4 regions of the Rhizobium sp. 862_C5_N1_2 genome follow, and region 1 is predicted to be linked to each of the others. Evidence: predicted binding sites of a transcription regulator. Region 1 holds the regulator's gene; each other region holds the start of a gene.

Region 1 (5,647 bases):
GCATCCAGATCAACCCCTTCGAGCCGATGACGACGGTGACCGTCAAGATCGTCAACCAGCTGACTGGTGACCTTGAGTTCACCTCGCCGCAGACGCTGGTTGCCTTTGCCCTTGGCATCACGCTGTTCTGCATCACGCTTTGCCTCAATATCTATGCGCTCTACATCGTGCGCAAATACCGGGAGCAGTACGAATGACGGATATTGTTTCTCCCACATCAGGCGTCACCGTTTCCAAGGCGCCCGTGCGCCGCGACATCGGCATCAAGCGCCGCTACGCCGCCGAGCGCCGGTTCCAGGCCTATGGCATCGCCGCCATCACCTTCGGCCTCGTCTTCCTCTTCATCCTGCTGTGGACGGTGATCGGCAAAGGCTATACCGCCTTCCAGCAGACGGCGATTACCCTGCCGATCGAATTCTCCGAGAAGACGATCGATCCGAACAATAAGCGTGCGACCGACCCTTCGGTGCTGATCGCCGCCAACTACCCGGTTCTCCTGCGCGACGCGATCGTCAAGCAGCTGAACGTCAATGCCGCAAGCCGTCCCGATGTGCGCGATGCATCCGCCATGCTCTCCAAGGGTGCGCCGGTTCAGCTGCGCGACATGGTCGTCGCCGATCCGTCGCTTATCGGCAAGACGGTCAATGTCACGGTGCTCGCCGACGCCAATGTCGACAGCGCCAGCAAGGGCCAGATCGACCTGTCGGTCGATGAGAAGAACCGCAAGGTCAACGACAAGCAGGTTGCCTGGATGAACGAGCTGAAGGCGAGCGGCGCTCTCCACAAGCAGTTCAACACCGGCCTCTTCGTCAACGGCAATTCCAGCCGTCCGGAGGCCGCAGGCCTTGGCGTCGCGCTGATCGGCTCGCTCTATCTGATGCTGATTGTCCTCGTGCTCGCTCTGCCGATCGGCGTCGCCGCCTCGATCTATCTCGAGGAGTTCGCACCGAAGAACAAGCTGACGGACCTGATCGAGGTCAACATCAACAACCTCGCCGCGGTCCCTTCGATCGTCTACGGCCTGCTCGGTCTTTCCGTCTTCATCAACTTCATCGGCCTGCCGCGCTCGGCCTCGCTGGTCGGTGGCCTGGTGCTGACGCTGATGACCCTGCCGACGATCATCATCGCCACGCGTGCGGCACTACGCGCCGTGCCGCCGTCGATCCGCGCCGCAGCGCTCGGCCTCGGCGCTTCGAAGATGCAGATGGTGTTCCACCACGTTCTGCCGCTCGCCATGCCCGGCATCCTCACCGGCACGATCATCGGCCTGGCGCATGCGCTCGGCGAAACCGCGCCGCTGCTCTTGATCGGCATGGTCGCCTTCGTCGCCAACGCGCCGACGACGCCGCTCGATCCCTCGACGGCTCTGCCCGTACAGGTCTATATGTGGGCCAACGAGGCCGAACGTGCCTTCGTTGAGCGTACTTCGGGTGCCATCATCGTCCTGCTCCTGTTCCTGATCGTCATGAACATGGGCGCCATCCTCTTGCGTCGTCGCTTCGAGCGCCGCTGGTAAACGGAGTTAAACATCATGAATATGTTGACGGAAGCTGCAGTTGAAAAGGCGCTGGATCAGAAGATGAGCAACGTCCCGTATAAGATGATCGGAAAGGATGTCTCGGTTTACTACGGCGAAAAGCGCGCGCTTTTCGATGTGAATCTGAACGTCCGCGAAAACACCGTAACCGCCCTGATCGGCCCGTCCGGCTGCGGCAAGTCGACCTTCCTGCGCAGCCTCAACCGCATGAACGACACGATCGACGGCTGCCGCGTCACTGGCAAGATCACGCTTGATGCCGACGATATCTATGATCCCGATATCGACGTCGTCGAACTTCGCGCCCGCGTCGGCATGGTCTTCCAGAAGCCGAACCCGTTCCCGAAGACGATCTACGAAAACGTCTCCTACGGCCCGCGCATCCATGGCCTTGCCAAGTCGAAGGCCGATCTCGACCAGATCGTCGAGACCAGCCTGCAGCGCGCCGGTCTCTGGAACGAAGTCAAGGACCGCGTGCACGAGTCCGGCACCGGCCTGTCGGGTGGCCAGCAGCAGCGCCTCTGCATTGCCCGTGCCGTTGCCGTCAGCCCTGAAGTCATCCTGATGGACGAACCCTGCTCGGCGCTCGACCCGATCGCCACCGCCAAGGTCGAGGAGCTGATCCACGAGCTGCGCGAGAACTACACGATCGTCATCGTCACCCACTCCATGCAGCAGGCCGCGCGCGTCTCGCAGCGCACCGCCATGTTCCACCTCGGCAATCTCGTCGAGGAGAACGACACCGACAAGATGTTCACCAATCCCGACGATCCGCGCACCCAGGACTACATCATGGGTCGCTTCGGCTGATTTTGGCGACACCAAGCCTTCCCGTTATTCGAGGATAAAGCCCCATGGCATCGACACATATTTTTTCTGCCTATGATGATGATTTGAAGTTCCTGTCCAGGCGGATTTCCGAAATGGGCGGCCTGGCCGAGCAGATGGTCAGCGAAGCCGTGCGCGCTCTCGTCAACGGCGATACCGCGCTGGCGCAGAAGGTCATTTCGGACGATGTGATCCTCGATCATGCCGAACGCGAAATCGGCGACAAGGCGATCGTCACCATCGCTCGCCGTCAGCCAATGGCTTCGGACCTGCGCGAAATCATGGGTTCGATCCGCATCGCCGCCGATCTCGAACGTGTCGGCGACCTCGGCAAGAACACCGCCAAGCGCGTCATCGCCGTCCAAAGCACCGGCGTTCCCCGCAAGCTCGCCCGCGGCCTCGAGCATCTGTCCGAGCTGGCGCTCGTCCAGCTCAAGGAAGTGCTCGACGTCTACACCAATCGTTCCGCAGACAAGGCGAATGCGATCCGCGAACGCGACAACGAGATCGACGCGATGTACACCTCGCTGTTCCGCGAGCTCCTGACCTACATGATGGAAGATCCGCGCAACATCACCAGCTGCACGCATCTTCTCTTCTGCGCCAAGAACATCGAGCGTATCGGCGACCACGCCACCAACATCGCCGAGACGATCTTCTACATGACGACAGGTGCTCAGCCGGAAGGCGACCGTCCGAAGGACGACAGCGCCAACACCGTCGGCGCGGTGACGGAATAGCCGCCCGGGCCAGTCGCCCGGACCAGTCAATTGCGTGCGCGCCCGTCCGGGCGCGCAATGAGGTCGCAGCCAATTTCTGAATTTGCGCAGGATGCATTGCTTAAATCACCCCCGATTTAAGGATCATGCGCGAGGAGACCGACACGCATGATCCCGAGAGTTGCAGTTGTTGAAGACGAGGAAGCCCTCAGCGTGCTTCTTCGCTACAATCTCGAAGCGGAAGGCTTCGAGGTCGATACCATCCTTCGTGGCGACGAAGCCGAAATGCGGCTTCAGGAGCGCACGCCCGATCTTCTCATCCTTGATTGGATGCTGCCCGGCGTCTCCGGCATCGAGCTCTGCCGGCGCCTGCGCATGCGGCCGGAAACCGAGCGCCTGCCGATCATCATGCTGACGGCGCGCGGCGAAGAGAGCGAGCGTGTTCGCGGATTGTCGACGGGCGCCGACGATTATGTCGTCAAGCCCTTCTCGACCCCCGAGCTCGTTGCCCGCGTCAAGGCGATGCTGCGTCGCGCCCGTCCCGAGGTGCTGTCGACGGTGCTGAAATGCGGTGACATCGAGCTCGACCGCGAGACCCATCGCGTCCATCGCAAGACCCGCGAAGTCCGCCTCGGCCCCACCGAATTCCGCCTGCTGGAATTCCTGATGTCGTCACCGGGCCGGGTCTTCTCCCGCTCGCAGCTTCTGGACGGCGTCTGGGGCCACGATATCTATGTCGACGAGCGCACCGTCGACGTCCATGTCGGCCGCCTGCGCAAGGCGCTGAATTTTTCCAACATGCAGGACGTCATCCGCACCGTCCGCGGCGCCGGTTATTCGATGGAAGCCTGAGGGCTTCCATTTGAGTTGCTGACAAAGTCGCTCGTGCTGACGTCTGCCCCTCACCCTAACCCTCTCCCCGTAAACGGGGCGAGGGGACGTGCCCCGCGAAAGGTTGGCGGGGAACGGAGAGGTCACGGCATATCCCCTTCTCCCCGCGCGCGGGGAGAAGGTGGCGGCAGCCGGATGAGGGGCAGCCATAGGCACGAACCAACATTGCATAAAAAAACGGGCCACTCGGCCCGTTTCTGCATTCTAACGATGGTCGGGCGCCGCTCAGCTGGCCCGCGCGGCCGCCCGGCGGCGTTCGTTGACCGGCTGGTAGGCAAGCTTCTGGTGGTAGCTGCAATAGGGCGAATTGTCGGGGGATTCGCAGCCGCAGAAATGGAAGTCGTCCTTCAGCGGATCGCCGACCGGCCACTTGCAGGTGCGTTCGGTCAGTTCCGTCAGGCCGAGGCGTCGGGAAATCGGCACGACCACGTTGCCTCTCGGCACGTATTCCATTTCCTCGATCGTTTCGATCTCGATCTCTTCCTTCAGCATGGTCGCGCCCTGCTGGCGGGTAACGGTGCGCGTGGCGACCCGTGAGGCGTAGTTCGGCGCGCGCGGCGCCGACGTATTGCGCTTCGGCGTTCGTGCGGCGGTGTTGGTGCCGCCGGCCTTGGCACGGCCGGGCAGGCTCAGCCGGTGCACTTTGCCGATGACCGCATTTCTGCTGACTCCGCCAAGCTGCGCAGCGATCTGGCTGGCGCTCAGTCCTTCGGCCCAAAGTTTCTTGAGTTTCTCGACCCGCTCGTCTGTCCAGTTCATGCCCTGTCTCCACCTTTTGCGTTGGTGATGGCAGAATCCCTCACCGTTGTCCCGGGAGCTCCGAAACAAGAAACGCTTGATCAATTTTGGTGACTAGTTCCGCCGCATGCAGTCTAGTAATTGATCTTTAACCTAGTGTGAGGCTGACTCCGTGACAAGAGTCGCATGAATCCGGATGAATCGAATTCGTAGTTTTCCCCAACTTGCTGCCTCTGCGTGGCATTTCTGCAATAATGCCTGTTGAAGACTGAAAATGCCGCTGTACACCCTTGCTGCATGCGCTAAGGGCGCAGTTTTGTTGACATTGCAGCGCGAAAAGGAAATAGTGCCACTCGCCGCCGCAAGGCGGCATTTTTGATTTTTCGGGCCTGGTTTCCTTAGCCGGAGTCATTGCCCGGCAACTTTGATGGAGATCGCGCCATGGCTGAAGCCGCGCCGCTTTATGACACCTATTCTCGTGCCCCGCTGCGGTTCGAGCGAGGCGAGGGCGTGTGGCTGATCACCGAAAGCGGCGAGCGATATCTCGATTTCGGCGCCGGCGTTGCCGTTACCTCAGTCGGCCACAGCAATCCGCATGTTGTGGGTGCACTGAAGGAGCAGGCCGACAAGGTCTGGCACCTCTCGAACATCTATGAGATCCCCGGCCAGGAGCGTCTGGCAAAACGGCTGACGGACGCCACCTTCGCCGACAAGGTGTTCTTCACCAATTCGGGTGCCGAGGCGCTCGAATGCGCGATCAAGACGGCGCGCCGCTACCAGTTTTCCAAGGGCCATCCCGAGCGCTTCCATATCATCACCTTCGAAGGCGCCTTCCACGGACGGACGCTGGCGACGATCGCCGCCGGCGGCCAGGAGAAATATCTCGAAGGCTTCGGCCCCAAGGCGCCGGGTTTCGATCAGGTGGCTTTCGGCG
Region 2 (5,647 bases), 4.1 Mb from region 1:
CAGAAGGATCTGACCAAGGAGCCGATTGGCGAGGACCAGAGCGGCAACCCGGTCTATCTCAAGGACATCTGGCCGACTTCCAAGGAAGTCCAGGAATTCATCCTGAAATATGTGACCCGCGAGCTCTACGAATCCAAGTACGCCGATGTCTTTAAGGGCGACGTCAACTGGCAGGCCGTTCAGGTTCCGCCGGGCCAGACCTATGCCTGGGACGACAATTCGACCTACGTGCAGAACCCGCCCTACTTCGTCGGGATGGGCAAGAAGGGCACCGGCGTTTCCGACATCAAGGGCGCCCGCGTTCTCGGCCTGTTCGGCGACAAGATCACCACCGACCACATCTCGCCTGCCGGTTCGATCAAGGCTGCATCGCCGGCCGGCGCCTACCTCATCGGCCACGACGTCGCCGTTGCCGACTTCAACCAGTACGGCACGCGCCGCGGCAACCATGAAGTGATGATGCGCGGCACCTTCGCCAATATCCGCATCCGCAACCACATGCTCGGCCCGAACGGCAAGGAAGGTGGCTACACCATCCACTACCCGTCGAAGGAAGAAACCTCGATCTACGACGCCGCCATGCAGTACAAGCAGGAAGGCGTGCCGCTCATCATCTTTGCCGGTGTCGAATACGGTAACGGCTCCTCGCGTGACTGGGCTGCCAAGGGCACCAACCTGCTCGGTGTCAAGGCGGTGGTCGCCCAGTCCTTCGAGCGCATCCATCGCTCTAACCTGGTCGGGATGGGCATCATTCCCTTCGTCTTCGAAGAGGGCACGACCTGGCAGAGCCTCGGGCTCAAGGGCGATGAACTCGTCACCATCGAAGGTCTGGAAAAGATCAAGCCACGCGAGAAAAAGATCGCCAGGATCACCTATGGCGACGGCACCGTGAAGGAGGTTCCGCTGCTGTCGCGCGTCGATACGCTCGACGAGGTGATCTACCTCAACAATGGCGGCATCCTGCAGACGGTTCTGCGCGATCTCGCTGCCTGATTTTTAAGAAACTCACATGATAATGGCCGCCGGAGAGCAGTTTCCGGCGGCTTTTCTTTGCGGCGACGCCATTTAAGCGGGGCTCACGATGATTTGTTTTGCGCAAGTTCCCGTCGACCTACGTCTCACCCGTTCGTGACTTTTCGTTTGGACCCGGAAGGATTATTCGTACGTTCATATGTCAGGGCCTCCGGTTCGAACACGCCGTCGGCGCTGAAAAAGAGGTGCAGGTGAATGTCCCCCCGTTTTTTGATTCCGCTGATCGCTAGCGTTGTTTTCTCAGGCCCGTTGCAGGCCGAGGACGGCACGCCGAAAGGTGTCGTCGAACTCTTCACGGCGCAGGGCTGCTCCTCCTGTCCTCCCGCTGACGCCGCTTTCCGCAAGCTGGTGAACCAGGGTGATGTCATCGCGCTCGCCTATCATGTCGATTACTGGAACTATCTCGGCTGGGCCGATACGCTGAGCTCCAAGGAAAACACCGAGCGGCAATACGGCTATGCCAGGACGATGGGCCGAAGCAACGTCTACACGCCGCAGGCCATCGTCAACGGACGCGGCCATCTGGCCGGGGCCGATCTCAACGGCATCAACAGCAAGATCGACACCTTTAGCAGCGAAGGCAACGGGCTGACCGTTCCCATCAACGCCGCGATGCGCGGCGACGAACTGGAAATCAAGATCGGCGCCGGACAGGGCAAAGCCAATGTCGTGATGGTCTATTTCGACAAGGAAAAGACAATCGACGTCGAAAAGGGCGAGAACAGCGGCCAGAAGATCTCCTATCTGCACAGCGTCACCAATGTCGAAACCGTCGGCATGTGGGACGGCAAGGCGACCAGTCTGACGCTGCCGGCCAGCGTCCTGCAGCGGCCGCAGCTCGAAGGCTGCGCGATTCTGCTGCAATCGGCGACCGCAGACGGCGATCCGGCAGCGATCCTTGGCGCAACCGTGGTGATGGCTGGAAAAAATATCTGAAATTTCATCCGGTTACGGATGAAATACTGGGGCGGCCCGGCCGAGCGTATTCGGGGCTGGGGTTAAGGTCGATACGCTCCGCCGGGCCCTTTGGCGCGCTGGCGCCAAACTGGAATTCATAAATCTCCTGCAAATGAGGCGCTGTTTTGACTGAAATGCGGCGCTGTCGAGAAAGCGTTGGCCTGCCCAGCGCATCATGCCTTCCGAAAATCGGACCCAACTTTCGGAAGGCATGATGCGCAGACTCGAAGTGCTACAGCGCCCTTGCGCGAGAGACGCGCGGCGCTGTGGTGCGGCCGAATGTGGCGGCTGGCACTCTTGCAATTTGCGGCGGCTCGGGCAAACTGTCACTCTCCTGTCATATGTGGAGGCCTTGTGAGACTGATGACAGATCAGCCGGATTTGCGACACGGCGAAAGCCGTTCCGTCGACCACAGTTCCTCAGTCGTCGTCGATCTCAGGGAATACAAGCAAAGCAAGGACCCGCTTCCGGTGACCTTTCACCGGCGCGAACTGGACGCCATCCTCTGGATCTACGGCCGTATGGTCGGTGACGGTGAATGGCGCGACTACGCCATCGATCACCTGAAGGACAGGGCAGTCTTTTCCGTCTTCAAGCGTTCCGGCGAAATGCCGCTCTTCCGCATCGAGAAAAACCCGAAGCTCGCCGCCAAGCAGGGCGCCTATTCCGTCATCAACACCAACGGTACGATCCTGAAGCGCGGTCACGAGCTGAACCAGGTGCTGAAGGTGTTCGACAGGGCCCTGAAGCTCGTCGAAAAGTAAGCCGCACTACAGCGCTGCGCCTCTTTCCAAACGCGCGAAGCACGATGCGCTAGCCGGAAAACAGCGTGGCGGGATAGGCTGAGGGGTTCGGATCAGTGCCCATGCCCTCGCCGAGGACGCGCTGCATAAACATCGTATCCAGCCAGCGGCCGTGCTTGTAGCCAGTGCCCTTCATCAGACCGACCTCCTCGAAGCCGGCTGCGCGATGAAGCGCGATCGAGGCGGGGCTGGCGCCGCCAATGACGGCTGCCATCTGACGGAAACCGAGTCCGGTGCAGCGGTCGATCAGTTCGGCGAGCAGCGCCTTGCCGATGCCCCGGCCGCGGGCCTCAGGCGCGAGATAGATCGAATCCTCGACCAGCCAGCGATAGGCGGGACGCGTGCGAAACGCCGAGGCATAGGCGTAGCCGAGCAGGCTTCCATCCGCATCGGTTGCGGCAATATAGGGATATTGCTGGCTGACGATCGCCGCAAAACGTTGCGCCAGCTCGGCCTCGGTCGGCGGCACGATCTCATAGCTCGCAACGCCGTTCAGGACGGATTCGCGGTAGATATCGGCGATGGCGGGAATATCGGCTTGCGAGGCTTTGCGCAGGAGGAAGGACATTGGCGGCTGGTCCAGCGGGAGGGCAGGGCTCCTCTAAAACCATTCCTGCAAAGCCAGTGCAACAAAAAAAGCCGATGCAAGCCCGTTTGCAGATGATCATCAACGACATGCCCTGCCGCAGCTACTCTAGAATTTGGATCCTCAACCTTTCGGCTTGCTTGCGCGCCTGGCGCCTCACATACAGGACCAGCAATGGCGAGAAGACGAAAGCCATGGCGACGTGAACCACAGCAGAGAGCACCAGGTCACTTCCTCTATTCGGGTCGATAGGTATCAGGTGCCAGTAGTCGATAGCCAGAACCCCTGAAATTGCGCCGGCCAAGGCGGCAATGGCGGCGCTGAGCCAAGCAACGACCGAATAGAGCAGGCTATCGGGCAGTCGCTTCGCCAATAGTACTGCAACGACAATGCACGGGATGAAAACAAATCCTTGCAGTAGCATGCCCCTACCCCCTCCGGCATTCACCCACAATAAAGGCGGCCGAAGCCGCCTTTTCGATCTCAGTCTGCCCTGCTTATTTACGGTTGCCCATGAACTGCAGCAGGAACATGAAGAGGTTGATGAAGTCGAGATAGAGCGTCAGCGCACCCATGATCGCCTTGCGACCGGCGACGGCGACGTCATCGGCTTCCAGGTACAATTCCTTGATCCGCTGCGTATCGTAGGCGGTGAGGCCTGCGAAGATCAGGACGCCGAGCACCGAGATCGCGAACTGGACGGCGGACGACGCCAGGAAGATGTTGACCAGCGAAGCGATGATCAGGCCGAAGAGACCCATCATCAGGAACGAGCCCATCGCCGACAGGTTACGCTTCGTCGTGTAGCCGTAAAGCGACAGCGCGCCAAAGGAGGCGGCGGTGACGAAGAAGGTCTGAACGACGCTCTGGCCCGTGTAGATCAGGAAGATCGACGAGAGCGACAGACCGACGAGCGCAGCGTAGACCGCAAAGGTCGTCTGGGCGGCGGCCACCGTCATGGTATTGATCCGGAAGCTCAGGAAGAACACCAGAGCGAGCGGCGCCAGAATGACCACCCACTTCAGCGGGCTTACATAGATCGCCTGACCGAAAGCGGTCAGTTCGCCATTGGCGAAGGCGAATTGGAACGACAGATATGCGGCCACACCGGTGATCGCCAGACCCAGCGCCATCAGGTTGTAGACCTTGAGCATATAAGCGCGCAGGCCTTGATCAATCATCTCGCCGGTCTGAGCGCGGCTTTGATAGTTACGAAGATCAGCCATAGTTTCCTCTTACAAGCTCCGATGGATATACGGTGTCGGGGTTTTCGACCCGGGCGCCGCTGCGGAGCTCCAGCATGCCTGCGAACAATATGAGGCTTTCGCCCATTGCAAACAAGAGGCTTGCAAAGCCTCGGCCGGTTAAATCGCCGTAAGGTGAAGGGTTTGAGTGCCGCTGCCCGGTCAGAGCTCGCGCAAAACGGGGGCCGCCTTCTGCCCAAGGATGCGCCAGGTGCCGATAAGGCCGATGCCGACGGTGAGGACGAGCGCGGTCACAAGCGTCAGTCCCGCCACGTCGGGCAGAAATGTCGAGGGCAGACGCATGATGCGGGCGACGATGAACCAGGCGGCAACGCCGCCGGCGATCAGCGCGAAGATTGCGGTCGCAAGCCCGAGGATCAGATATTCGTAGCTGAAGGCGCGGATCAGCATGGCGCGCGTGGCTCCGAGCGTCTTCAGCACCACCGCGTCGTGGGTGCGCGCCCGGTTTCCGGCGGCAAGCGCGCCGGCAAGGACGAGGATCGAGGCGATGAGGGCGACGGAGGCTGCGGCGCGGATCGCGGTCGCAAGCTGTGCGACCAGCTGGTTGACGATATCGATCGCGTCCTTGACGCGCACACTGGTGATCGTCGGATAGGTGTTGGTGACGGATTTCAGGATCGCCGCATCTTCGGCCGGTGTCGAAGAGGGATCGGTCAGCGTCGCGAGCCACGCATGCGGGGCGCCGCGGAAGGTATTCGGCGAGAAGACCATGACGAAATTGATCGACAGCGATTCCCACTCGACGCGGCGCAGATTGGCTATCTTCGCCGTAATGTTGCGGCCGAGCACGTTGACGGTGACCTTATCGCCGATCTTGAGGCCGAGCTCATGGGCCTCTTCCGAGGAGAAGGAGACGAGTGGCTCGCCGCTGTAATCCTTGTCCCACCATTTGCCTTCGGTGAGGGCGGCGTTCTCCGGCAGGGTTTCGGCATAGGTGATGCCGCGATCGCCGTTCAGCACCCAGCGGCCGGCCGCCGGCACGTTCATCTTGGTGACATCCTCG
Region 3 (5,647 bases), on a different contig from region 1:
ACTGCTCGAGGACCTGGGCCTCCCATTCCGGATAGGTCTTCATATCGGAATTGGACGAGCCGCAGACCACGAGTTCGAGCGACTTGTCGAAGCCGCGCATGGCCTTCGCCGTCTCATCCGCCAGCCGGCCATATTCGTAGGCGGACTTGTGACCGACCTGCCAGGGACCATCCATCTCGTTGCCGAGGCACCACAATTTGACATCGTGCGGATTGGACCAGCCGTGCTTGCGGCGCAGATCCGACCAGTAGGTGCCGCCCGGATGATTGCAATATTCGAGGAAATTGCGGGCTGCATCCAGGCCGCGTGATCCGAGATTGACGGCGAGCATCGGCTTGGTGTTCGCCTTCTTGCACCAGTCGACGAATTCATTCACGCCGATCTGGTTGGCTTCGCGGGTGCGCCAGGCAAGGTCGAGGCGAACCGGGCGCTCCGCACGGGGCCCGACGCCGTCTTCCCAATTATAGGCCGAGACGAAATTACCGCCGGGATAGCGGCAGTATGGCGTGTCAAGATCACGCACCAGATCGAGGACATCCTGCCGGAATCCATCCTCATCGGCCGTCGGGTGTCCGGGCTCATAAATGCCCCCGTAGATCGCCCTGCCAAGATGCTCGAGAAATGAACTGTAGAGCCTGGAGTCAATGGTCGCGATGCGGAAATCGCGGTGAACCACAACGTTCGTCTTCAACGGATCCTCCCGTTTATATATCAGATATTTTGTTTTCTTGCCTCTAACTTGATATCAGGAATGTTGTTCTGTCAACCAAGTTGCGACTTTAATCATACTAATAGGGATTTCAGAAAAAAGTGTCTATTTACAGTTATTTGGCTGACTTTATCGGTCGTCGCAACTGGAAAGAATCGTGATATTTAAATCAAGATTTCCGATTTTGATTTTTCAGACGTGTAGCCGCATGATGATATCGCGGCCGTGATTTCCGAAGCCGCGACCGAAAATATTGACGCCGCCAGTATGGCCGGCATTTTCTGCGATGCCGACCCGGAGCCGGATGGAGGAATGCTGGGCAAGCGCGAGATCGCTGAGCGTGACATTCGAGGCGGCCATACCGTCGATGAAGGTGCCGCGCGTGGAGATCCGCCAGGTCTTCATCATCCCATATTGCGAGCCCTCGAGCTTCCACCATGCCGGCGTGAAGGCGCCGCGCTTGTCGCCGTAATCGCCAGGGGACGTCCAGGTTCCGATCGCCATTCCATTGACCCAGAGCGTTATATCCGAAGGCCAGTCCGCATTGGTGCCCGGCACCTCGGACGACAGCTCCAGCGAGAACTCTATGGCGCGGATATCCTTGTTCAACACCTTGGCGTTGTTGGGGAATTTATATTCCACATATCCCCGGCCGAACCAGACGAGCCCAGCCTGCATGCGCTGCGGATCGAGGAAATAGTCGGGGACATCGAGGGGGCCGATGACGCTCTCGGTGGAGCAAAGACCGCACGGCGCATGGACGTCGCAACTGGTGTAGAGCCCCACAGGCATCTCGACTTCGATGATATTATTGGCCCTTTGGGCTGCACTTTCCTCGAAGCTGATCAGAATTTCGCTGTAGATCGCCGAGCAGATCTTCTGGTTTCCCTTCCGGGCCTTCGTCAGCTGGGAATCGACCAGCCGGGCGTCTTCCAAAATCTGGATCCCGGTGGCGACAGTCGATTGAGGAAGAGAAAGGGCACGCGCGATATCGTTGATATTCATTGGTCCCTTGGCGCAGAGCAGCTTGAGCATCTCCAGCCGCGCCGGCGCCGAAAGCGCGCGTATCGCATCATTATTCTCGCCGGCGGCAATGGTCAAAAACGAGCGTTCCATCATTCCCCCACTATTTCCGATGAAATGATGTATATCTGAAATCATGATACATCAAGTGGGAATGCTTCGACGGGTTTGATTGTTATTATTGAGAAAGACGTCATTGGTCCTGGGCATTTCTTGAAATTCAAGGCGTCCTAATGCCCGGTCGCCTCGGGCTGCAGATCGGCATCGGTCAGAGTTTTGAGGAAAGCGACGATGTCGTCGATTTCGGGATCGGTGAGGGCAGGCGCGTCGCCCGGCTTCCTGCCGAAGGGCGGATCCTGGTTGAGGTTATCCCAATAGGCCTGCGGCAGGTCGTCATATTTCCGAACCGTGCCATCTGAATTGTTCGGATACCAACGGCCGGGATCGTTGTCGCGCGTCGCATAGAAGGAGACGACGTCGCGCAGCGAGTGGAAATAGCCGTTGTGGAAGAAGCTCTGCTTCAGCGCGACATTGCGCAGCGTCGGGGTGCGGAACAGACCGCAATATTCGCTGCGCCCGGCAAAGTCGGTGCGCAGAGGGCCGCAAAGGCCGAGATCGTGATAGTTGGGATCGTTGTTGGCCGGGACCGCCATGTTGCGGGGTGCGGCGAGCCCGAGGAAGCCGAAATCGGAAAATTGCGGCGGCTCGCCGTCACTGGCGGGTTCGCTTAAGTGACAGCTCGAACAGTTGCCCTTGGCCGGGTCCTCGAACAACTGCCGCCCGCGCAGCTCCTGCGCTGTCAGCGTCGCCTTGCCGGCGAGAAAGGCATCGTAGCGGCTGGAATAGGGATAGAAATCCGGGGCGCTCTGTTCGAAGGTGGCGAGCGCCTCGGCCGCGGCGTCGAAGGCATCCTGAGGATTGTCGAACACCGTCTCGCCGAATGTCGCCTTGATATCGTCGGCATAGGCGGCCTTCTGCAGCTTCGCCACTACCTCGGCCGCATCCCTGTTGCCCATCTCGAAGGGCGAAAGCAGCGGGATCTTCGCCTGATCGGCGCCGTGATCGACCCGGCCGTCCCAGGTCAGGCCGCCCGTCGGGCCGTTGTCGACGCTTTCGTCTCCCTCGTCCTCGGAATCGTAATAATGCTCGGTGAAAGCAGGCACCGATTGCAGGTAACGCAGCGTCGGAACGGCGCGCAACCCCGGCTGGTCCAGATGTTCGCCGCCCATTTCGATTGGCGTCGCCGATGCCGGGCCGAAGGCATGAGCCGGATCATGGCAGGACGCGCAGGCCTGGAGCCCCGAGGCTGACAGTGAGGGATCTGAGAATATCTTGCGGCCAAGTGCGGTGAGCGTTTCGGCCCGGGCGAAGGCGTCAGTGCGCGACATCGGTCCGGGATGAACGCCTGCAGCGGTCGCCGCGCTGCTTTGCCGCAGGGGAAGAATGGCAAGACCAAGCGCCACGGCACCCATGCCGACGGCCAGGCCGGAGCGCACAAGCCAGATCATCCTCGTCGTCATGGTAATGATTCCAATAAGTTAGCACTGGTTTCCGCCATGATCGAACCTCGCTGCAACAAATTGATGACGGCGATCCTCCTGCGGCATCACGGCAACCCCTGATGTCACAAAGTTGATAGATGGCCGGAATAGCGTCGAAGGGCCCCCGAGCGTTCTCCGCTCCCTCTAGCCAACGCCCCCCTAGCCATGAGGTACCACCGTGAAAAGACTGAAACTCCTCCATTCGATCTGTCTCGCCGGATCGGCCATCGTGCCGTTTGCGGTGGCGACGGCAACCCATGCGGCGCCGGCCGGTTACGACAAGATCGACAATGTCGTCGTCATCTATGCCGAAAACCGTAGCTTCGATAATCTCTACGGCAGCTTTCCCGGCGCCGATGGGCTCTCGAACGCGACTGCCGATCGCGCACGCCAGCTCGACCGCGACGGCCAGCCGCTGTCCGAACTGCCGCCGGCCTGGGGCGGCCTCACCGCCAAGGGTGTCTCGCCTGCCGTCACCGAGGCGCAGTCGGCCCATCTCGCCAACGCCTCCTTCGCGATCGACGATCCGCAGGGCTTCGCAGAGGCGCCTTCGGTCATCACCCGCGACCTCTGGCATCGCTTCTACCAGGAGCAGATGCAGATCGACGGCGGCAAGAACGACAAGTTCGTCGCCTGGGCCGATTCCGGCAGCCTGGTCATGGGCCATTACGACGGCTCCATCCTGCCGATGTGGCAGGTCGCCAAGAAATACGTCATTGCCGACAATTTCTTCCAGGGCGCCTTCGGCGGTTCGTTCCTCAACCATTTCGCGCTGGTCTGCGCCTGCACGCCCTATTATCCCAACGCCGACAAGAGCCCGGCCAAGCCCACCATCGCCAAGGTGGATGCGGATGGCACTTCGCTGACCGTGGCGGAGAACGCCCCGAAGTCGGCGCTGGACGGCGCACCGAAATTCGTTTCCGACGGCACGCTGACGCCTGACTTCTACGCCGTCAACACCATGCAGCCGCCCTACCAGCCGAGCGCCAATCCGCCGGCCAAGGATGGTGACGCGGCCTATGCCGATCCGGCGGCCGCAACGACGCTGCCGCCGCAGCACGAAATCACCATCGGCGACCTGTTGTCGCTGAAGGGCGTCAGCTGGGCCTGGTATAGCGGCGCCTGGCGGGCAGCCCTGGACGGCAAGAATGCCACCCCGGTGCCGAACTTCCAGTTCCATCACCAGCCGTTCAACTATTTCGCCAATTTCGCGCCCGGCACCCAGGCGCGTGCGGATCATCTGAGGGATGGTGGCCTAGGCGGTGAAGCCTTCCTTAGGGATATCGACGACGGCAAGCTGCCGGCGGTTTCCTTCTACAAGCCGCAGGGCAACCTCAACGAACATGGCGGTTATGCCGATGTTTCGAGCGGTGACCAGCATCTTGCCGATGTCGTCTCCCACCTGGAGAAGAGCCCGCAATGGGGCCATATGCTCGTCATCGTCACCTATGACGAGAATGGCGGCTTCTGGGATCACGTCGCGCCGCCGAAGGCCGATCGCTGGGGCCCGGGCAACCGCATTCCGGCCTTCATCATCTCGCCCTTCGCCAAGGGCGGCATGGTCGATCATACGCAGTACGACACGACGTCGATCATCCGCTTCATCACCGCGCGCTACGATCTGCCGGTGCTGCGCGGCATCGTCGCCCGCGACAAGGCGCTGCGCAACAACGACCGGCCGCCGATGGGCGACCTGACTGCCGCGCTCGACCTGACGCATTGACCGATTATGAGCCGCCCCGGCGCTGGCCGGGGTCGCTTTCCCTTCAGGCTTACCGTCACCGCCGCAGCAGCGGCCGCAATGCCGCCTGCGTTTCCTTCAGCAGCGGCAGATAGCGCTCCTTCATCTCCGCCGCCGGGACGAGGGCGGCCGGCGCGCCGATATTGATCGCCGCGACCGTTTCGCCACGATCGTTGTCGATGGGCACGGCAATGGAGCAGAGGCCGATCTCCAGCTCCTGATCGATAATGGCATAACCCTCGGTGCGGACACGGCGGAATTCGGCGATCAGTTCATCCGGATCGGTTCTGGTATTTGCAGTGTTTTGTTTCAGCTCGCTGCGGGCCAGGATCGCGCGGGCCTCGCTCTCGGTAAGGGCTGCGAGCAGCACGCGCCCCATCGAGGCGCAGTAGGCGGGCAGGCGGCTGCCGGGGGTGAGATTGATCGACATGACGCGGCGCTGCGAGGCGCGGGCGATATAGACGATGTCGGTGCCGTCGAGCACCGAAGCCGAGGCGCTCTGGCCGGCCTTTTCCGAGAGAAGATCGAGATGTGGCTGCAGCAGCGCCGGCAGCGGCGTCGCTGAGAGATAGGCATGGCCAAGGCGCAGGATCTTCGGCGTCAGCGTGAAGAACTTGCCGTCATAATCGGCAT
Region 4 (5,647 bases), 4.2 Mb from region 1:
GCCTTCATCGCCGCCTGGCGGGCCGGGTTCTGGCCCTCGCCGGCGGAGAGCACCTGGCCGAGGATCACCTCGTCCACCTCGCCGGGATCGACGCCGGCGCGCTCGAGCGCGCCCTTGACGACGGCCGCCCCGAGCTCATGCGCGAGAACCGTCGCGAAAGCGCCGTTGAAAGCGCCGACTGCTGTTCGCCCTGCACTGGCGATGACGATGGATGGATTGCTCATGGGGACGCTCCTCGTTTTCGTCTCACTTACATAAGTGGAAACTGGCAAAGCTTGGAGCACAAGTCAAACGCGAAGACCGGCTGCCGTCATTTTTCGGCAGCAGCCCGCGAAAGCCCGATTCATCTGCTCTGTGAAAGGTTTGCCGCATCGCACAAAGAGATTGTCACCGGCCTTCTTTTGCGTTTACAGTCTCAACTGGAGGAATATCCATAAATCAGACGGGGGTTCAGGAGACTGATATGGCGAAGCATGAGGGTCAGATTGTTATCAAGAAATACGCCAATCGCCGCCTATACAACACGGGCACCAGCACTTACGTGACGCTGGAAGACCTGGCGGAGATGGTGAAGAAGGGCGAAGAATTTACCGTACAAGATGCAAAAAGCGGAGATGACATCACCCATTCGGTGCTGACCCAGATCATCTTCGAACAGGAATCAAAGACCGGAAACACACTGCTCCCCATCTCCTTCCTGCGCCAGCTCATCACCTATTACGGCGACCAGATGCAGATGGTCGTGCCGAGCTTTCTCGAACATTCGATGCGCTCCTTCACCGAACAACAAGCCCAGATGCGCGAGCAGGTGACCCGCGCTTTCGGCGAAACGCCGCTCGGCAAGAACCTGCAGTTGCCGATGCAGATGGTCGAGGACCATGTTCGCCGCAACACCGAGCTGTTTCAGCAGGCAATGCAGATGTTCTCGCCCTTCATGACGCCGCCTGCCAAGGAAAGCCGCAAGGCCGAGGCCAAGGATATCGACGAGCTGAAGGAACAGCTCCGCGCCCTTCAGAACAAGCTCGACAACCTATAGTCCGATCGAGACATCCCGCCCGGCGCTTCGGATCGACACGGCAAAACCGCCGATGACATCGATCAGAGCGATCGTCATCAAAATGAAGAATACCTGCGTCGCAGCATCCCGGACGAGCAAAAACTCGACCAGGAAGGCGATGAAGACCAGCATCGACAACATGTGGTTGACGAGATTGCCGGGACCGGTTCTGGTCGCTTTGAGAATTTCGAAGAACAGCACGACAAGTGCGATGACGATGAAAAGATCGCCGAGCGCCATGCTCCAGATCGCGCCCGAGATCATCGACAGCACGATGATATCATGCTGCAGTGCCGGAATGCCGCCATCGCCCATCAGGCCCAGCATCGCCAGATTGTAAAGAATAAACGGGATAATCATCAGGGGCATGGCGGCTATCATCGGCAATCTCCCAGCGCATCATGCTTTCCGAAAATCGGATGCGATTTTCGGAAAGCATGATGCGTAGCTTCAAAGTGCTACAGCGTCCTTTGCGCGTCTGAAAAGACGCGCGGCACAGTAGCGCGCAAGAAGAATACTGCCGCAAACCGTTGTCTGACTGCAAGTCATTGCAAATATTATATTGTCGAAATGCAAAAGGCCGGCATGACGCCGGCCTTGAAACTTCGATCGGACAAGCCGGATCGGGAAATTATGCGCTTTCCTTCGGCGTCAGGACCTGGCGGCCGCGATACATGCCGGTCTTCAGGTCGATATGATGCGGGCGGCGCAGTTCGCCGGAATTCTTGTCTTCGACGTAGGTCGGAGCCTTCAGTGCGTCTGCCGAACGGCGCATACCGCGCTTGGACGGGCTTGTTTTTCTCTTCGGTACAGCCATTTCACTTACTCCACTTGCGGGCAAAACATTCCCACGGCCAGACTGGCGGCCGAAACGGACATGTCGCGATTTCGGAATTTGGCGCGCTTATACATGCAAGGTGTGGCCTTGACCAGTCCCCATACGTATTTTTTGCGAAGCCGATGATTCCAGGCTCAGACTTCGTCTTCCGGCACGATCCAAGGCTCGGCGCGGGCCGCCTCTTCCCATTTCCGCCAGGCCGGATGCGCCTTCATGGTCTCCATATAGGCCAGGATATCGTTTCGGCTGACGAGATCGTAGATGTCGAACCGGTTGACGACAGGCGCAAACATCGCATCCGCCCCGCTGAACGCGCCAAACAGAAATGGTCCGCCGGATTGCTGCAGCAGGTCGCGCCAGATCGTCTCGATGCGGCTGATATCGGCGTCGACACCATCCGGCAGCGCGATCTTGCCCTTCGGCCGGCGGATATTCATCGGGCAGGCGCTACGCAGCGCCCGGAAGCTCGAGAGCATTTCCATCGAAACCGAACGGGCGAGCGCCCGCTCGGCACGATCCCTCGGCAGAAGGCCGGCGTCCGGATAAAGCTCGGCGACATACTCGATGATCGCCAGCGATTCCCAGATCTTCAATGCGCCGTGCTGCAGGATCGGCACCCGCCCGGTCGGCGAAATCGCCTTGATATTGGGATTGCCACCAGGATAGTCGAAGGGGATCAGGACTTCCTCGAAATCGACGCCGGCGCCCGTCAGCGCCATCCAGGGCCGGAACGACCAGGAAGAGTAGTTCTTGTTGGCAATGTACAGCGTCGGTTTATCCATGGGCCTCTCCCGTTCAGGCTTCGAAATCGAAAATCAGCAATTCGTGGAAATGGTTCATATCCTCGAACACGCAGAATGCCGGCGGGGTCAGCTCGAGAACAGGGGCCTTGCGGCGGATATCGTCGGCCACCTCATCGAGCATCGCCTGCCAGCGCGGCAAGGCTTCATCCTCCAGCCGTTCGATCGCATAGGCAAAGGTCATGTGGAACTTGTATTCCTCATGGCTCGGCTGGCGATAGCCCAGAAGATCAGCCAGCGCATTGCGCCAGGCGCGCATGACCCTGCGGTCGTTCTCCGTCGCCCCGTCGACGAGCAGGCCCGATGGGCGAGCGTCGACGATGGCGACCTTGAAGGGATCGAACATCGAGAAACCTTCGAGCCTGGCCGCCATCAGCGCGGTCATGTCTTCGATCGGCGTATCGAGTGGGAGGTCGCCCGGCCAGGAATCCTGCCGGCGCCTGGTCTCGATGACACCTTCGAAAAGCGTCATGTGAATGCTTGATATCGGCGTGAAGAGGAACTGCGGGGCCTCGGGCATCGCCAGATATTTCTCACGCGCCTCGATCAGCGCCGTCTGCGTCTGCGAGCCCTTCTCGAGATGGCAGACGATGGTGTTGCCGGCTTCCGGCAGAAAGCCGCCGACCTTGCGATAGCGGCTGCCGAGATGGACGGGCGGGGTCGGATTATGCCTCTTCGAATAAAGGAGGAGTTCGGGCGAAAACGTCGTGGTGGTCATGGGCGACTCGGGGGCTCTGGTTGGACTGCATTCGCCCATATGGCAGAACCAAGAATGTCAGATGACACTTGCCGCTTCTAGAGCATGATGCCGAAAAGTGTGAGCGGTTTTCGGACGACATCCTGCTCTAACGACAAGTTCTGATGTCAATCATAGATGCACCTGATGTAGTCGCCTGAACCTTGTGCGCGTCTCTCGATGACGCCGGCCAGCCGGCGAAGGCCTCGTCCAGGCTTGCCGGCATTGCGGTCGATCGGGTTCGGCAGCGAGACGGCAAGCAGCGATGCCTGGCGCCGCGTCAGCTTCGAGGCCGGCACCTTGAAATGATGCTGGGCCGCGGCCTCGATGCCGTAGATGCCGGGACCCCATTCAGCAATGTTGAGATAGATTTCCATCAACCGCCGTTTCGACAGGACGAAATCCGTGGTCACCGCGAGCGGAAGTTCCAGCGCTTTGCGCACGAAGGAGCGGCTGTTCCAGAGGAAGAGGTTCTTCGCCGTCTGCATCGGAATGGTACTGCCGCCGCGTGTCGCCTGACCTTTCAGCGTATCCTCGACCAGCATGCGCATTTCCGCCCAGTCGACGCCACCGTGAAAGCAATATTGCCCGTCCTCCGACATCATCACCGACTGCACCACAACCGGGGCGATGTCATCAAGAGACACCCATTGCCTGTCGTAACCACGCAGCAGCACGAGATCGCGCAGCATCAGCGTCGAGACGGGGTGAATGAAGGGCAGCAGATAGAAAAAGATCAGTGCATAGGGAAGGATCAGCAAGATCAGCACGGCAAGAACAATGCGTTTCAACACACGCCGGTCTTCGAACCATCGCCGACGAGCCGGCATGTCGACGCTGTCCTCTCTCTCTGGCGCTATATCCAATGTCCCCAAGTCCGATTTCGCTCCTGTCGTTCTCATAACGCCTGTGCAGAGCTTATGCCAGAGTGCGTGGCGAATCTTGCTGCCGCCATCGACAATTCCGTTGCAAGCCCGTGGGCGCTCATGCCAAACAGCGCCCATGGACGCGAACCGGGACACTTTCGAGACGAGGCTGAAGAACAACGCCCACGAGATCGAGGCGCTGCTCGACCTATTGCTCTCGCCGAGCAGCCTTTCCGATGAAATCGCCAGGCCCGAGACGCTGCGCGATGCCATGCATTATGCCGTGCTGAACGGCGGCAAGCGGCTGCGCCCGTTTCTCGTCGTCGAAAGTGCAGCTCTTCTCGGCGGCGACGCAGAGGCGGCACTTCGCGTCGGCGCCGCCCTTGAATGCGTTCACTGCTATTCCCTCGTGCATGACGACCTGCCGGCCATGGACGATGACGACCTGCGCCGCGGCAAACCGACGGTACACATCAAGTTCGACGAAGCGACGGCAATCCTCGCAGGCGACAGCCTGCTGACCTACGCCTTCGACATCATCGCTGCGCCGGAAACGACCCTTCCCGATACCAGCAAGGCATCGCTGGTGCTGGCCCTTGCCCGCGCAGCCGGTCTCGGCGGCATGGCCGGCGGCCAGGCGCTCGATCTCGCGGCAGAAAAGCAGGCCCCCGACGAAGCCGGCATCATCCGCCTGCAGGCGATGAAAACCGGTGCGCTGATCCGCTTCGCCTGTGAAGCCGGCGCCGTCATCTCGGCAAGCCCGCCGGAAGATCGCCGCCGCCTGCGCGCCTTCGGCGAAAAGATCGGTCTTGCCTTCCAGCTTGCAGACGACATTCTCGACCTGACCTCGGACACCGCGACCATGGGCAAGGCAACCGGCAAGGATGCGGCCCGCGGCAAGGGAACACTTGTAGCTCTTCGCGGCATGGAATGGGCCGAAGCCCAGCTCCGTGAGCATGTCCGCGATGCCGAGGCGCTGCTTGCCCCCTACGGCCCCCGCGCCTCGATCCTCACCGCCGCGGCGCATTTCATCGCCGATCGGAAGAGCTGACATCCCCAGGCCCACCTCCGGCGTTGGGGAGCTTTGACTGTTCCCCGACGCCGATGATCCGATCGTTCAGGCGCCGGCTAAAACAGGCGCCTGAACCGCAGCTGTTCGCCGCCCCAGGATCGCAACGATCATCAGACCGCCGACGACGCTCAGATGCTCGATCGCAAACAGCATCTCGAGAAAGGCGGCTTGGCCGCTCATCGACCAGAAAGCGTGCGCGATCGGGATCGTCAGCACGGTAAAGACGCCGAGAGCGCCCGCCCCGAGCCAGATATGCCGACCTGAGATGACAAGGGCGG

Evidence for each region. The regulator PhoB, encoded in region 1, activates phosphate uptake and scavenging genes when phosphate is short. The targets are predictions, from matches to a motif close to TGTCATNNANCTGTCAT.
Region 2: ACD590_RS21195 (DUF2794 domain-containing protein) is a predicted target of PhoB. The motif match lies at 2,314-2,330, and genes of this name have one in related genera.
Region 3: ACD590_RS31045 (acid phosphatase) is a predicted target of PhoB. The motif match lies at 3,305-3,321, and genes of this name have one in related genera.
Region 4: ACD590_RS21785 (DUF1868 domain-containing protein) is a predicted target of PhoB. The motif match lies at 3,464-3,480, and genes of this name have one in related genera.

Annotation. Positions count from the first base shown of each region.
Region 1 covers NZ_JBPWPT010000001.1:199,400-205,046, forward strand. The annotation lists gene pstC (phosphate ABC transporter permease subunit PstC) at 1-197, shown strand, start outside; gene pstA (phosphate ABC transporter permease PstA) at 194-1,516, shown strand; gene pstB (phosphate ABC transporter ATP-binding protein PstB) at 1,532-2,347, shown strand; gene phoU (phosphate signaling complex protein PhoU) at 2,392-3,105, shown strand; gene phoB (phosphate regulon transcriptional regulator PhoB) at 3,253-3,936, shown strand; gene ACD590_RS01045 (GcrA family cell cycle regulator) at 4,201-4,734, opposite strand; gene ACD590_RS01050 (aspartate aminotransferase family protein) at 5,155-5,647, shown strand, end outside.
Region 2 covers NZ_JBPWPT010000001.1:4,288,846-4,294,492, reverse strand. The annotation lists gene acnA (aconitate hydratase AcnA) at 1-993, shown strand, start outside; gene ACD590_RS21200 (DUF1223 domain-containing protein) at 1,228-1,968, shown strand; gene ACD590_RS21195 (DUF2794 domain-containing protein) at 2,353-2,754, shown strand; gene ACD590_RS21190 (GNAT family N-acetyltransferase) at 2,804-3,361, opposite strand; gene ACD590_RS21185 (hypothetical protein) at 3,483-3,803, opposite strand; gene ACD590_RS21180 (Bax inhibitor-1/YccA family protein) at 3,877-4,605, opposite strand; gene ACD590_RS21175 (ABC transporter permease) at 4,786-5,647, opposite strand, start outside.
Region 3 covers NZ_JBPWPT010000003.1:230,950-236,596, forward strand. The annotation lists gene arfA (arabinosylfuranosidase ArfA) at 1-691, opposite strand, end outside; gene ACD590_RS31035 (ArsR/SmtB family transcription factor) at 902-1,828, opposite strand; gene ACD590_RS31040 (cytochrome-c peroxidase) at 1,963-3,252, opposite strand; gene ACD590_RS31045 (acid phosphatase) at 3,452-4,996, shown strand; gene ACD590_RS31050 (IclR family transcriptional regulator) at 5,052-5,647, opposite strand, start outside.
Region 4 covers NZ_JBPWPT010000001.1:4,414,614-4,420,260, forward strand. The annotation lists gene ACD590_RS21760 (acetyl-CoA C-acetyltransferase) at 1-224, opposite strand, end outside; gene phaR (polyhydroxyalkanoate synthesis repressor PhaR) at 464-1,036, shown strand; gene ACD590_RS21770 (hypothetical protein) at 1,031-1,438, opposite strand; gene rpmF (50S ribosomal protein L32) at 1,689-1,874, opposite strand; gene ACD590_RS21780 (glutathione S-transferase family protein) at 2,030-2,677, opposite strand; gene ACD590_RS21785 (DUF1868 domain-containing protein) at 2,691-3,413, opposite strand; gene mtgA (monofunctional biosynthetic peptidoglycan transglycosylase) at 3,560-4,297, opposite strand; gene ACD590_RS21795 (polyprenyl synthetase family protein) at 4,434-5,348, shown strand; gene ACD590_RS21800 (DoxX family protein) at 5,415-5,647, opposite strand, start outside.